DNA from 2 places in the Pseudoalteromonas sp. PAB 2.2 genome. Region 1 is predicted to be linked to the other one. Evidence: predicted binding sites of a transcription regulator. Region 1 holds the regulator's gene; the other holds the start of a gene.
The links. Region 1 encodes MetJ, which represses methionine synthesis genes. Its sites were predicted from a motif close to TAGACGTCTAGACGTCTA; they were not measured.
Positions count from the first base shown of each region.

Region 2: the regulator MetJ is predicted to act here: its motif matches at 3,633-3,650, upstream of metA (homoserine O-succinyltransferase).

Region 1 is NZ_LYPI01000011.1:112,555-119,111, forward strand. It holds gene priA (primosomal protein N') at 1-365, opposite strand, end outside; gene rpmE (50S ribosomal protein L31) at 612-827, shown strand; gene BWD47_RS10530 (malic enzyme-like NAD(P)-binding protein) at 1,352-2,593, shown strand; gene metJ (met regulon transcriptional regulator MetJ) at 2,715-3,035, opposite strand; gene metB (cystathionine gamma-synthase) at 3,259-4,524, shown strand; gene metL (bifunctional aspartate kinase/homoserine dehydrogenase II) at 4,529-6,557, shown strand, end outside.
Region 2 is NZ_LYPI01000022.1:65,332-71,888, reverse strand. It holds gene metH (methionine synthase) at 1-1,553, opposite strand, end outside; gene BWD47_RS18200 (homocysteine S-methyltransferase family protein) at 1,564-2,631, opposite strand; gene metA (homoserine O-succinyltransferase) at 2,621-3,568, opposite strand; gene ettA (energy-dependent translational throttle protein EttA) at 4,021-5,694, shown strand; gene BWD47_RS18185 (PilZ domain-containing protein) at 5,844-6,209, shown strand; gene BWD47_RS18180 (histone deacetylase) at 6,263-6,557, shown strand, end outside.

The sequences.
Region 1 (6,557 bases):
AGTTCAACCATATTTATACTGGTTTTGTCTGGGCATTCACCTTGGCGTAGTGCCGCTGGAAGCGCTGTATGAATTGTTTCACCAAGTGGGTAGCAGTAATAGCGAGCAGTAAATTTTAGCAGTGCTAAGTGTTGCTCAGATAAAATAGGGGCATCGTCTATAACATCAATAATGGCTTTAATTTTATCTTCGGGTACATCGGTACTGGTTTTGATTGCCAGTACGACTGCTATCTTTTTTTGAGAGCCAAAAGGCACACGCACACGCATGCCTACTCGCAGCTCAGGGCTATGTAGCAGCTGCTCAACTTTATAATCGAAGGTACGCTGTAAAGGGACTTTTATGGCAACTTCTACAAAGTGCATAACAACTCAACTGAATTAAGAATAGAAAAAATAGCGTGTGTTGCTAATGTACTAAAATTAGTGCTAAAAACCTACCAACAAATACTGAACGTTTGATGACTTGTTTATTTTTTTAGCTAAAGATGAATTTAAAGCTTGTCGAGAGGCTGCTTGAGCTATAAAATACGCGACCTATTAATTGTATTAACGACGTATGGTGCCAGACTTCGGGTTTGGAGAGCGATGCGGCCTTAACTAGAGGTTCCTATGAAAGAAGGTATTCACCCTAAGTACGAAGCTATCACTGCAACTTGTTCATGTGGTAACAAATTCGAAACTAGCTCTACTTTATGTAAAGACATCCACTTAGACGTATGTTCTGAGTGTCACCCGTTTTACACTGGTAAGCAAAAGATTTTAGACACTGGCGGCCGTGTTGATCGTTTCAACAAGCGCTTCGGTGCACTTAGCAGCAAGAAGTAATATTTGCTGTTTAGTTGAAAGAAGCACCCTTTGGGTGCTTTTTTTATGCCTGAAATTCAGAACCATTCTTTTTTATATCCCATGCCTACACGCTTTATGTGCATAACTATTTCTGCTTGTTATGCCCAATATATCGCTAATAATGCAGACAAATAGTGATCCCTTCGCTATATTTTGAATTGTATAATTGATTCCAAAAGTTGTAAAAAGTAACAATTTATATGAACTTAACCTATAAATGCTGTTAAGTTCGTTAAAGTTGCTTATTTTGCTAAGTTTCGCTTATTTGCTGTGTTCGTGCCTATAAAATACAAAAACAGGTGCTTAAATGGCCACAAATAGATGAATTTTTATCTGTTGTGAATTAAAACTATGTGCAGAAATTGTTGGGAAATCCTTTAAAATTAAGCGATATAGCATATAACAGGATAGACCTGATAATACTTGGAATTTTTATATATTACAGGTATCGTACAGATGCAAGCCCTCTCACTTTTTAACTTATTGCAGGATACTATCGCGTTATGTCAGATTTTCGTGAACAAGCATTACATTACCACGCTCACCCCGTTCCAGGTAAAATTAGTGTAGAACTAACTAAACCAGCAGAAACGGTTAATGATCTCGCTCTAGCATATAGTCCAGGTGTCGCAGAGCCCGTCCGTGAGATAGCAGCCGATCCAGCAAATGCCTATAAATACACCGGCAAAGGTAATATGGTTGCGGTTATTTCAAACGGTACCGCAATTTTAGGCTTAGGCAATTTAGGTCCGCTTGCATCAAAACCTGTGATGGAAGGTAAAGCACTTTTATTTAAACGCTTTGCAGGTTTAGACTCGATAGATATCGAAGTAAAACACCGCACGACAGAAGACTTCATTAATACTGTTGCAAATATTGCCGATACGTTTGGTGGTATCAACCTAGAAGATATTAAAGCGCCAGAGTGTTTCGAAATTGAAAAAGCGCTTATTGAGCGTTGTAGCATCCCTGTTTTCCACGATGACCAACATGGTACTGCAATCGTAACAGCAGCAGGCATGCTAAATGCGCTTGAAGTACAGGGTAAAGATATCGAAGACGCGATTATCGTGTGTTTAGGTGCCGGTGCAGCAGCGGTTGCATGTATGGAACTACTTATTAAATGTGGTGCATTGCGTGAGCACATTTATATGCTTGACCGCAAAGGCGTGATCCATACACGTCGTGATGACTTAAACGAGTATAAATTGCTATTTGCTAACAATACCGATAAGCGCACTTTGCAAGATGTAATAGCCGATGCTGATGTATTTGTTGGTGTATCTGGCCCTAACTTATTAACCGCTGAAGATTTAAAACTGATGGCAGATAAGCCGGTGGTTTTTGCATGTTCAAACCCTGATCCAGAAATCGCGCCAGCTGTTGCACACGGTGCACGTAATGATTTAATTATGGCAACAGGGCGTTCAGATTACCCTAATCAGGTTAATAATGTATTGTGTTTCCCATTCATTTTCCGCGGTGCGCTTGATGTGCGTGCGACATCAATCAATGATGAAATGAAAATCGCAGCGGTGCATGCTATTCGTAGTATTGCGAAAGAGCCTGTGCCTAACGAAGTGCTTAAGGCGTCGGGTGTTGATTCACTTGAGTTTGGTGCTGAGTACATTATTCCAAAACCAATGGACCCACGCTTATTACCACGTATTGCACGTGCTGTTGCAGAAGCAGCCGTTGAGTCTGGTGTGGCGCAAATTGACATGCCAGAAAACTACATGCGTTAAATAATTAGGTACCTATTCGTTTGATTAAGCGGGTGGGTATTACTAACTGCAAATAAAAAACTCAGCCAAGGCTGAGTTTTTTATGTCTGAGAAATCGGCTACGATCCGGTGGCCGAAATATTTACTCTGAATCAAGTACGGGGATATCTAACCCCATTTCTTGCATAATTCTTTTTACTTCTTCAGGTACTTTTTCAGGGTTATCTTTTCGAAGGTCGTCATCATTCGGTAATGGTTGACCTGTAAAAGCGTGTAAAAAGGCTTCGCACAGTAGCTCACTGTTAGTAGCATGACGAAGATTATTAATCTGACGACGCGTGCGCTCATCAGTTAATACTTTTAATACGTTCAGCGGAATTGATACGGTAATTTTTTTTACTTGCTCTGATTTTTTACCGTGTTCTGCATATGGGTGAATGTATTCACCGTTCCATTTAGCCATAAGTTGTTTCGTTGCCTCGGTTGTCAGTTGTTTACGCCTTATCCACAGCGCAAGATGCGGAAATTCTATCGCTTTAAAAAAGATAGTCAAATACTAGTTATTTAGCCATCTAGTCGTGTAAATGTATAAACTTCTATGTAATGGCGATAAATGCTTTGACTTCTCATATTTGATCATCTAACCTTTTAGACGTCTAAACATCCAATTCTAAGTAGGTGATGAAATGAGTGAAAAAAATAAAGCGACGATTGCTGTTCGTCATGGCATTGAAGCCGATAAACACCACGGTGCAGTCGTTCCACCAATTTACTTATCAACCACCTATTCGTTCGCTGATTTTGATACTAAGCGCCAATATGACTATGGCCGCAGTGGTAACCCTAACCGTGATATTTTAGCCGAAACACTCGCTGAACTAGAGGGCGGAGCTAAAGGCATTATCACTGCGACAGGCATGGCGGCTGTTCACTTAACGACACAGCTTTTGAATAGCGATGATACCTTGGTTATTCCACATGACTGTTACGGCGGTAGCTATCGTTTATTTACCTCATTAGAGAAGCGCGGTTTACTGAAACTAAAAGTGCTTGATTTAACAAAAGCTGAAAATCACCAAGAAATCTTAGCGATAAAACCTAAACTGATCTGGATTGAAACACCCAGTAACCCCATTTTACGCCTAACAGATATTAAAGCGATTACCGCCATTGCTAAACAATGCGGTGCACTTGTTGCGGCTGATAACACGTTTTTATCGCCGGCCTTGCAAAACCCGATTGAGTTTGGTGTTGATATAGTCGTGCATTCAACGACTAAATACATTAACGGTCACTCTGATGTGGTTGGCGGTGCTGTTATTGCAGCAACGCAAGAGTTGGGTGATGAACTGGCTTGGTGGGCAAATAATATTGGTATTACGGGTGCACCGTTTGATAGTTATCTTACTCTGCGTGGTTTACGCACTTTAAATGTGCGTTTAAAACAGCACCAAGAGAATGCGTTTGCAATTGCAGAATATTTAGAAGATTCACCGTTTGTGAGCCAAGTATATTATCCCGGTCTCGCTTCTCATCCTCAGCATGCGCTCGCTAAAGCACAGCAACGCGGTTTTGGTGGCATGGTGAGTTTTGATATTAAAGGCGACATTAATGATGCTGCGGCTTTTCTAACAGGCCTTAAAGAGTTTAGCTTAGCCGAATCATTGGGGGGCGTTGAGAGTTTAATTTGTCACCCTGCGACCATGACTCATGCTGGAATGGAGGCAAAAGCTCGCTTAGAAGCAGGGGTGGGTGATACGTTAATTCGTATCTCTGTTGGCATTGAGGATGTAAAAGATTTAATTGCCGATTTAGACCGTGTTTTCAATTTAGTTAAACCAGGTCAGGGGCAGCAAGCCACTCAGAGCAACGCGAAGCAAACGCACACGCAAGCCAATACGCAACAAAGCAGCACTTTTAAGTTAACGCCAGCACATACGGCATTGTGGTAGAAAAATGGTAAATATTGTTCATAAATTTGGTGGCTCAAGCTTAAGCTCTGCAGAGCGTTATCATGCTGTGGCAAATATTGTTTTAGCAAATACGCAGCAAGGTGATTGTGTGGTGGTGTCTGCATCGGGCAAAACAACCGACACCTTGGTAAAACTTTGGCAAAGTTATCAACAGCAAGATAACCAAGCGGTTAGTGATATTTTATTGCTGATTGATAATAATCAGCGCGCCTTAATAGAGCAGCTGTTAGTAGCAAAAAACAAGCAGCAGGCATTGGCACAATTAAAAGATGAGCTGGCGCTATTAAATATACTTATTGCTAAACAGCAACTACAAGAAGCCGTGTTGCTAGCACATGGAGAAGTATGGTCTGCGCGTTTATTAGCGGGCTATCTAAATCAGCTGGGTGTGGCAGCACAGGATGTGGATGCACGGCAGTTATTTACATTAAATGATGGCCAACTATTGCATCAAAAGAATCAACAGCAATGCACCGATGCGATCAGTAAAGTAAAGATCAATGTGGTGACAGGCTTTATCGCTGCAGATTGTCAGGGTAAGACGGTAACACTGGGTCGTAATGGCAGTGACTACAGTGCGACCTTGTTAGCAAGCTATACCTTTGCCAAGCAAGTGTCTATTTGGACTGATACCCAAGGTGTATTCAGTACAGACCCTCGTAAGGTGAAAAACGCCGTTAAATACGCAAAAGTGTGCCGAGAGCAAGCTAATTTATTGGCTCGCTTAGGTAACCCTGTTTTACATGCAAAAACCTTATCACCGCTTAAAGACAGCGATATTAAACTTGTTGTAAGAAGTAGCTTTGATTGTGATGCCAGCCCAACTGAGGTTGTAAAAGAAGGGTATAGCAAGGCGAAGCGTTTTATTACGACCTTAGATAATATCGATTTACTGCGTGTTGATACGCTAAGCACAGGTGAAGTGGGGGAGCTGAGTCAGCTAATTCAGCACAGTTTGCATCATTTTGTGAAAGAAGGTGATACCTATTTGCTGGTACCAGGGCACAGTACTCATCAAGTGGTGAGTCACCTTGCTGGGCGGGCTAATATTGTTGAATCTAATTTAAGCGGCTGCGCGGTTGTGGCACCAAGTAGCGATGTGAGCCAGTTAGCTGAACAAGCAATTTCGCTCCTTAAAGAGCAAAGTATTCATCCGCGTTTTGTACAACAAGATCAACAGTATGTGCTGCTACTAAACGATCAAGCTATAGACAGCGATGTACTGACCCTGTTGCATGATAAATTGGTCAACAAGGGTCAAGAACTGGCTATTATCGTGGCGGGGCTGGGTAATGTTGGTGAAGTCTTTCTATCACAGTTACAGGCTCAGTTTGTTAGGTTATCAGCTCATTATCAGATTAAAGTCGTGGCATTATTACGCTCAAAGCAAATGCTATTTAGTGCCAGTGGCTTGAACACAGAAACGTGGCAAGCGCAGTGGCAAAGTGAAGCCCAACACTACGATAAAGAAACACTGCTAACACGTATTAGCGAACTTGATTACGAACACAAAGTGGTGATTGATATCACCGCCAGTGAAGCGTTTAGCCAATTATACCCAGCACTCGTTGAGCTTAATTGTCATTTAATTAGTGCCAATAAATATGCAGGCACAGCGGCAAATGATTGGTATCAAACATTGCGCTCTAATTTAGCTGAGCGTAATTTGTTGTGGCGTTATAACACCAGTGTAGGGGCCGGCTTACCAATTAACTTTGCATTGGCAGACTTACAAAATAGTGGTGATAGTATTCATCGTATAGAAGGGGTTTTTTCGGGGACGCTGTCGTGGTTGTGCAGTTGCTATGATGGTAACGTTCCGTTTACTGAACTTGTGCTACAAGCGCAGCAAATGGGCTACACCGAACCTGACCCGCGTGAAGATTTATCTGGCCGAGATATGCAGCGCAAGTTACTTATTTTAGCCCGCGATTTAGGGTTAGATTTAGAGCTTGATGACATTGCATTAACGCCATTGATGCCTGAAGAACTGGCAACAGGAAGTTGGCAAG
Region 2 (6,557 bases), on a different contig from region 1:
GAGACCACACCAACAGCACGACTGGCATTATTTACATACACCACACCTTTATCGTACTGTGGCTCAATTTTCACTGCGGTATGGGCTTTCGAGGTAGTTGCACCCCCAATTAATAAGGGTAAGTCGAAACCACGACGAGTCATTTCTTTAGCAACATGCACCATTTCATCTAATGAGGGCGTAATAAGGCCTGATAAACCGATAATATCGGCTTTTTCGTCAATCGCGGTTTGTAGAATTTTTTCCGCAGGCACCATCACACCTAAATCGATCACGTCGTAGTTATTACATTGCAGCACTACGCCAACAATGTTTTTACCAATATCATGTACATCCCCTTTAACGGTCGCCATAACCACTTTACCGTTCGTGGCACCTTCTTCTTTTTCTGCTTCGATAAAGGGGTCTAGGTAAGCCACTGCGCGTTTCATTACGCGCGCCGATTTAACCACCTGCGGTAAGAACATTTTACCTGCACCAAATAAATCACCCACTACATTCATGCCATCCATCAGCGGGCCTTCAATCACATGAATAGGCTTATCAGCTGCAGCTCGGCACTCTTCAGTGTCTTCGTCGATATACTCAGTAATACCTTTTACAAGCGCATGTTCTAGGCGCTTTTCAACGGGCCATGTACGCCACTCTAAATCTTCAACTCGCTCAGCTTGCGCCATCCCTGAGTATTTTGGAGCCAGCTCTACAAGGCGCTCACCCGCACCGGGGTCGGTATTCAGTATAACGTCTTCAACGGCTTTTCTAAGCTCAGCCGGAATATCGTCATACACAGCCAACTGGCCTGCATTCACAATCCCCATATCCATGCCCGCTTTAATGGCATGGTATAAAAATACTGAGTGGATCGCTTCACGTACGGGGTTGTTACCACGAAACGAGAACGACACGTTTGACACCCCGCCCGACACTTTACAGTACGGTAGGTTTTGCTTTATTCGGCGCGTGCCTTCAATAAATTCAACAGCATAGTTGTCGTGCTCTTCAATCCCGGTTGCTACTGCAAATATATTCGGATCGAAGATAATGTCTTCCGGTGGAAAACCAATCTCGTCCACTAGAATACGGTAACTCCGCTCACAAATTTCAAATTTACGATCCGCGGTTTCTGCTTGTCCGTCGGTGTCAAACGCCATGACGACTGCGGCAGCACCAAAACGTTTAATTAACTTTGCCTGACGAATAAAGGGCTCTTCACCTTCTTTCAGTGAAATTGAGTTTACAATCGCCTTGCCTTGAATGCATTTTAAGCCGGCTTCAATGACTTCCCATTTTGATGAGTCGATCATGATCGGTACTTTAGAAATATCTGGCTCAGAGGCAATCAAGTTCAGAAACTTCACCATCGCGGCTTTTGAATCCAACATGGCTTCATCCATGTTGATATCAATGATCTGTGCACCATTTTCGACTTGTTCACGGGCAACATTAAGGGCGGTTTCGTAATCTTCTTCCATGATCAATCGCTTGAACATGGCTGAACCGGTCACATTGGTACGTTCGCCGACGTTAGTAAATACTGCTATTTGTTGTGTCATTTCGGCTACCTTAGTTTAAGTTACACGCTTCAAGGCCCGATAAGCGCATACGCACTTCAAGCTCAGGCAATGGACGAGGCTTAACTCCTGCAAGGCCTTTGGCAAAGGCTTTAATGTGTGCAGGGGTTGTACCACAGCAACCACCCACAATATTAATAAAGCCTGACTTGCCCCAATCGATTATTTCTTCTGCCATTTCAGGTGCTTCTAAATCGTACTCACCAAACTCATTGGGTAAACCTGCATTAGGGTGAACCGAGGTAAAAGTTTCACAAACGCGTGATAACTCTTCGACATATTGGCGTAATAAATCCGGACCCAGTGCGCAGTTAAGACCAATAGATAACGGCTTAATATGACGAATCGAATTATAAAAAGCTTCGGTCGTTTGCCCCGATAAAGTTCGCCCTGAGGCATCAGTAATGGTGCCTGAGATCATGACAGGCAACGTGCGTCCTGCTTGCTCAAAGGCTTCTTCTACTGCGAACGAGGCCGCTTTTGCATTTAAGGTATCGAATATGGTCTCGATTAAGATTAAATCAACTCCCCCTTCCATCAGTGCCAAGGTTGATTCAACGTATGCTGTCACCAACTTATCAAAGCTAATGTTACGATAACCGGGGTCATTGACATCAGGCGAAATAGAACAAGTTTTTGACGTTGGCCCTAATACCCCCGCCACATAACGAGGTTTACTTGGATCTTTTGCTTCAAATTCATCGCAGACACTGCGAGCAAGCTTGGCTGATTCTAGGTTGATCTCACGGCTTAAATTCGCCATCTCGTAATCTTCCATCGAAATAGTGGTGGCATTAAACGTATTGGTTTCGATAATGTCGGCACCTGCATTAAGGTATGCGCGGTGAATATCAGCAATAATCTTTGGCTGAGTAAGGCTTAATAAATCATTATTGCCTTTAATAAGGACATGCCAGTCTTTAAAACGCTCACTGCGATAGTCTTGTTCTTCTAATTTATGTTCTTGGATCATGGTGCCCATCGCGCCATCGAGGATCAAAATTCGCTGCTTGAGCGCCTCGGTTAATTGTTCGCGTTTATTCACTGCATTACTCGGCATAGTTGTTAGTCCTTACGTCTTGGCTAACTAGGTTAATATCATACGGTGTTGTTTGGTACACGTAGTAGTTTAACCAATTCGAAAACAATAAAAAGGCGTGACTTTGCCATGTTTTCGACGGTTCGTTATCTGGGTTATCGTCAGGGAAATAGTTTTCTGGTTTTGGCGCATCGTCTGACTTTTCGCAGTCGCGTAAATATTCCCCTTTTAATGTATGCGCATCATACTCAGGATGGCCCGTTATATATACTTGGCTGCCTGATTTATTCTTAATTAAATACGCCCCAACACGCTCAGACCCTGCTAATACTACTAAATCATCACAGCTGTTAATTTTTTCAATATCAATGTGGCCATAGCGCGAGTGCGGAACTAAAAAGGTATCATCAAAACCGCGCGTTAACGCGGCATGCTCAAAATAACTTTTGTGCGTAAACACGCCACTGAGCTTATTAGGCATTAACTCTCGTTTTAAACCATAGTGATGATAAAGCCCTGCGTGAGCCGCCCAACATGAAAATAATGTTGACGTAACGTGGTGCTCAGCCCAGTCTAAAATCACTTTTAGCTCATCCCAGTAAGCAACGTCGTCATACTCTAAATGTGCAAGCGGCGCGCCTGTGATGATCATGGCATCGTAGTTATTGTCTTTTACTTCAGAAAAGTAACGATAAAACGTATCGAGGTGTTGCTCTGAGGTACTGCTACTTCGGTGGGTGTCTAAACGCAGCAGCTCAACATTCACTTGCAACGGTGAATTAGCCAACAACCGAATAAACTGCACTTCGGTTTCCACTTTATTCGGCATTAAGTTTAAGATGGCCAAACGCATTGGACGAATTTCTTGCGTTTTCGCACGACTTTTAGGCATTACAAATACGTTCTCTTGACGTAATTTTACAATTGCGGGCAATTCATCTTTGACTGTAATGGGCATAGTGGGCTCCGAGCATACTTATTAGACTGCTAATTATGAACGGATAGTTAGAAATTTCAACCTCTAGATGTTTAGATGTCCAAATGATTTTTTTATTTGTGCTAAAGCAATCTCTTAGGAAGCCAGTTTCGTTGATGCGCAGGCCCTTAAATTGCCAAAAGCAGTGCCTCTACGAATGACGGTTGTGTTTAATCACGATGAAAGAGCAAGCATCTCAAAAAGTGGCTTGTTACTGTGTTTAAGCCAACACCGCTGTAAAAATGACTTTTAAGCCTTTGTGCAATGCTTATAAGGCGCTTACTCTGCATTTATGCTCCTTAAATGCATGCGCTATTTTTGCAAAGCAGTGCCATGATATTAAGCCCCTGATAAACGCTGAATTCTGTATTTTGAGGTGGTTTGGGTATACAATAGTGGCTGTTAATTTTTCTTATAAATTGAAGGCTCTTTTCATGGTGTTACCAGATAAGTTTATATTCTCGATGAGTCGAGTTTCTAAAGTTGTGCCGCCTAAGCGCACTATCTTAAAAGATATCTCTTTACACTTTTTCCCGGGCGCAAAAATTGGTGTGCTTGGTCTAAATGGCGCAGGTAAATCGACGTTACTTCGCATTATGGCAGGTGTTGACCAAGACTTTGAAGGTGAAGCTCGTCCACAACCTGGCACAAAAATAGGTTACTTACCGCAAGAGCCTGTTTTAGACGAAAACAAAACAGTACGCGAAACCGTTGAAGAAGCCGTAAGCGAAGTTAAAAATGCGCTAAACCGTCTTGATGAAGTATACAACGAGTATGCTATGGAAGATGCTGACTTTGATGCACTTGCAAAAGAGCAAGGCGAGCTTGAAGCAATTATCCAAGCACACGACGGTCACAATATCGATAACGTATTAGAGCGCGCAGCAGATGCTCTTCGTTTACCACCGTGGGATGCTAAAATTGAACACCTTTCGGGTGGTGAGCGTCGCCGTGTTGCCATCTGTCGTTTACTGCTTGAAAAACCAGACATGCTGATTCTTGACGAACCAACCAACCACTTAGACGCAGAGTCTGTGGCATGGTTAGAGCGTTTCTTACACGACTACGAAGGTACTGTGGTCGCTGTAACCCACGACCGTTACTTCTTAGATAACGTTGCTGGGTGGATTTTAGAACTTGACCGTGGTGAAGGTATTCCGTGGGAAGGTAACTACTCATCATGGCTTGAGCAAAAAGATTTACGTTTACAACAAGAACAAAAATCTGAAAAAGCTCGTCAAAAATCAATTGCACAAGAACTTGAATGGGTTCGTTCAAACCCGAAAGGCCGTCAAGCTAAGTCTAAAGCGCGTATGGCACAGTTCTCTGAGCTACAACAGAACGATTACCAAAAACGTAACGAAACGAATGAGCTATTCATTCCACCGGGTCCACGCTTAGGCGACCAAGTTATTGAAGTAAAAGGTCTTAAGAAGAGCTTTGGCGATCGTGTTTTAATCGACGACTTAAACTTTGCTATGCCAAAAGGTGCAATCGTAGGTATTATCGGTGCCAATGGTGCGGGTAAATCAACCTTATTCAAAATGTTAAGCGGTGAAGAAAAGCCAGACAGTGGTGAAATCCTTGTGGGTGAAACTGTTGAGCTTGCTACCGTTGATCAGTTCCGTGGCGACATGGATGAAAGCAACACCGTTTTCCAAGAGATCTCTAACGGTCAAGACGTATTAAAAATTGGTAACTTTGAATTCCAAAGCCGCGCCTATGTTGGTCGCTTTAACTTCAAAGGTAACGACCAACAAAAATTCGTTAAAGACTTATCAGGCGGTGAGCGCAACCGTTTACACCTTGCAAAACTATTAAAAGCGGGTGGTAACGTATTACTACTGGATGAGCCGACTAACGATCTTGATGTTGAAACACTTCGTGCACTTGAGAACGCAATTCTAGAGTTCCCAGGCTGTGTAATGTGTATCTCGCATGACCGTTGGTTCCTTGACCGTATCGCTACACATATTCTTGATTACCGTGACGAAGGCCAAATTAACTTCTTCGATGGTAACTACACAGAATACGAAGAGTGGTTGAAGAAAACCTTAGGCGCAGAAGCCGCACAGCCTAAGCGTATTAAATATAAAAAGATTGGTTAATATACCGTCTTATTCAAAAGCCCCTTCTTGGGGCTTTTTTGTGGCCGATAAGGTTTACCAGCAATCGTTTCACTCACACCTTGCATATTGAACTATACTGATTTTAGCGAATTAAGTTTATGAAACGACAATGACTTGGGGATCACACCATGAATGAGCGTAGACAGTTTTCTCGGGTATTATTTTCTTGCCCTGCAACGCTTTGTATTGATGAGTATAAGTATCAATGTCAACTGCTTGATTTATCCTTGCATGGTGCGCTTATAACCAAAAGCGATTCATTTTTAGTTCCTATCCACAGTAAAGCCGTTTTATCGTTTACCCTACCCGACTCAACTGTAGAGATTAAAATGCAAGTCGAGTTGTGCCATGTAGAACAGCAGCATGCTGGACTTATTTGCGAACATATTGATATCGACAGTATCAGTCATTTGAAGCGCCTGATTGAGCTGAACTTAGGCGATGAAGGCCTATTACATCGTGAGTTAGCACACTTAATTCACATGCCAGAGTAAACAACGGCGAATAAATTCGCTATGCTGTAGCAAATCCCGTTATTAAATGAGTTATGTACTTAAACCCCCACTTACCCTTGGTGTATCACCCTAATTATTCCTTTAGCTTCGATCCTAACCATCGCTTTGTAATGAGTAAATTTGCTTATTTATATGACCATGTTCAAAGCCTTGGCCTGATCAGTGATAATTTAGTACAGCCGATATTAGGCAGCCCCGCACCACTAGAGCTGGTGCATTGCGATGACTACATTAATGACCTGTGGCATAACCGCTTGGATGAAAAAGCCATGCGCCGAATTGGTTTACCTTGGTCTGAACAATTGATGGCACGAACATTCACAGCCC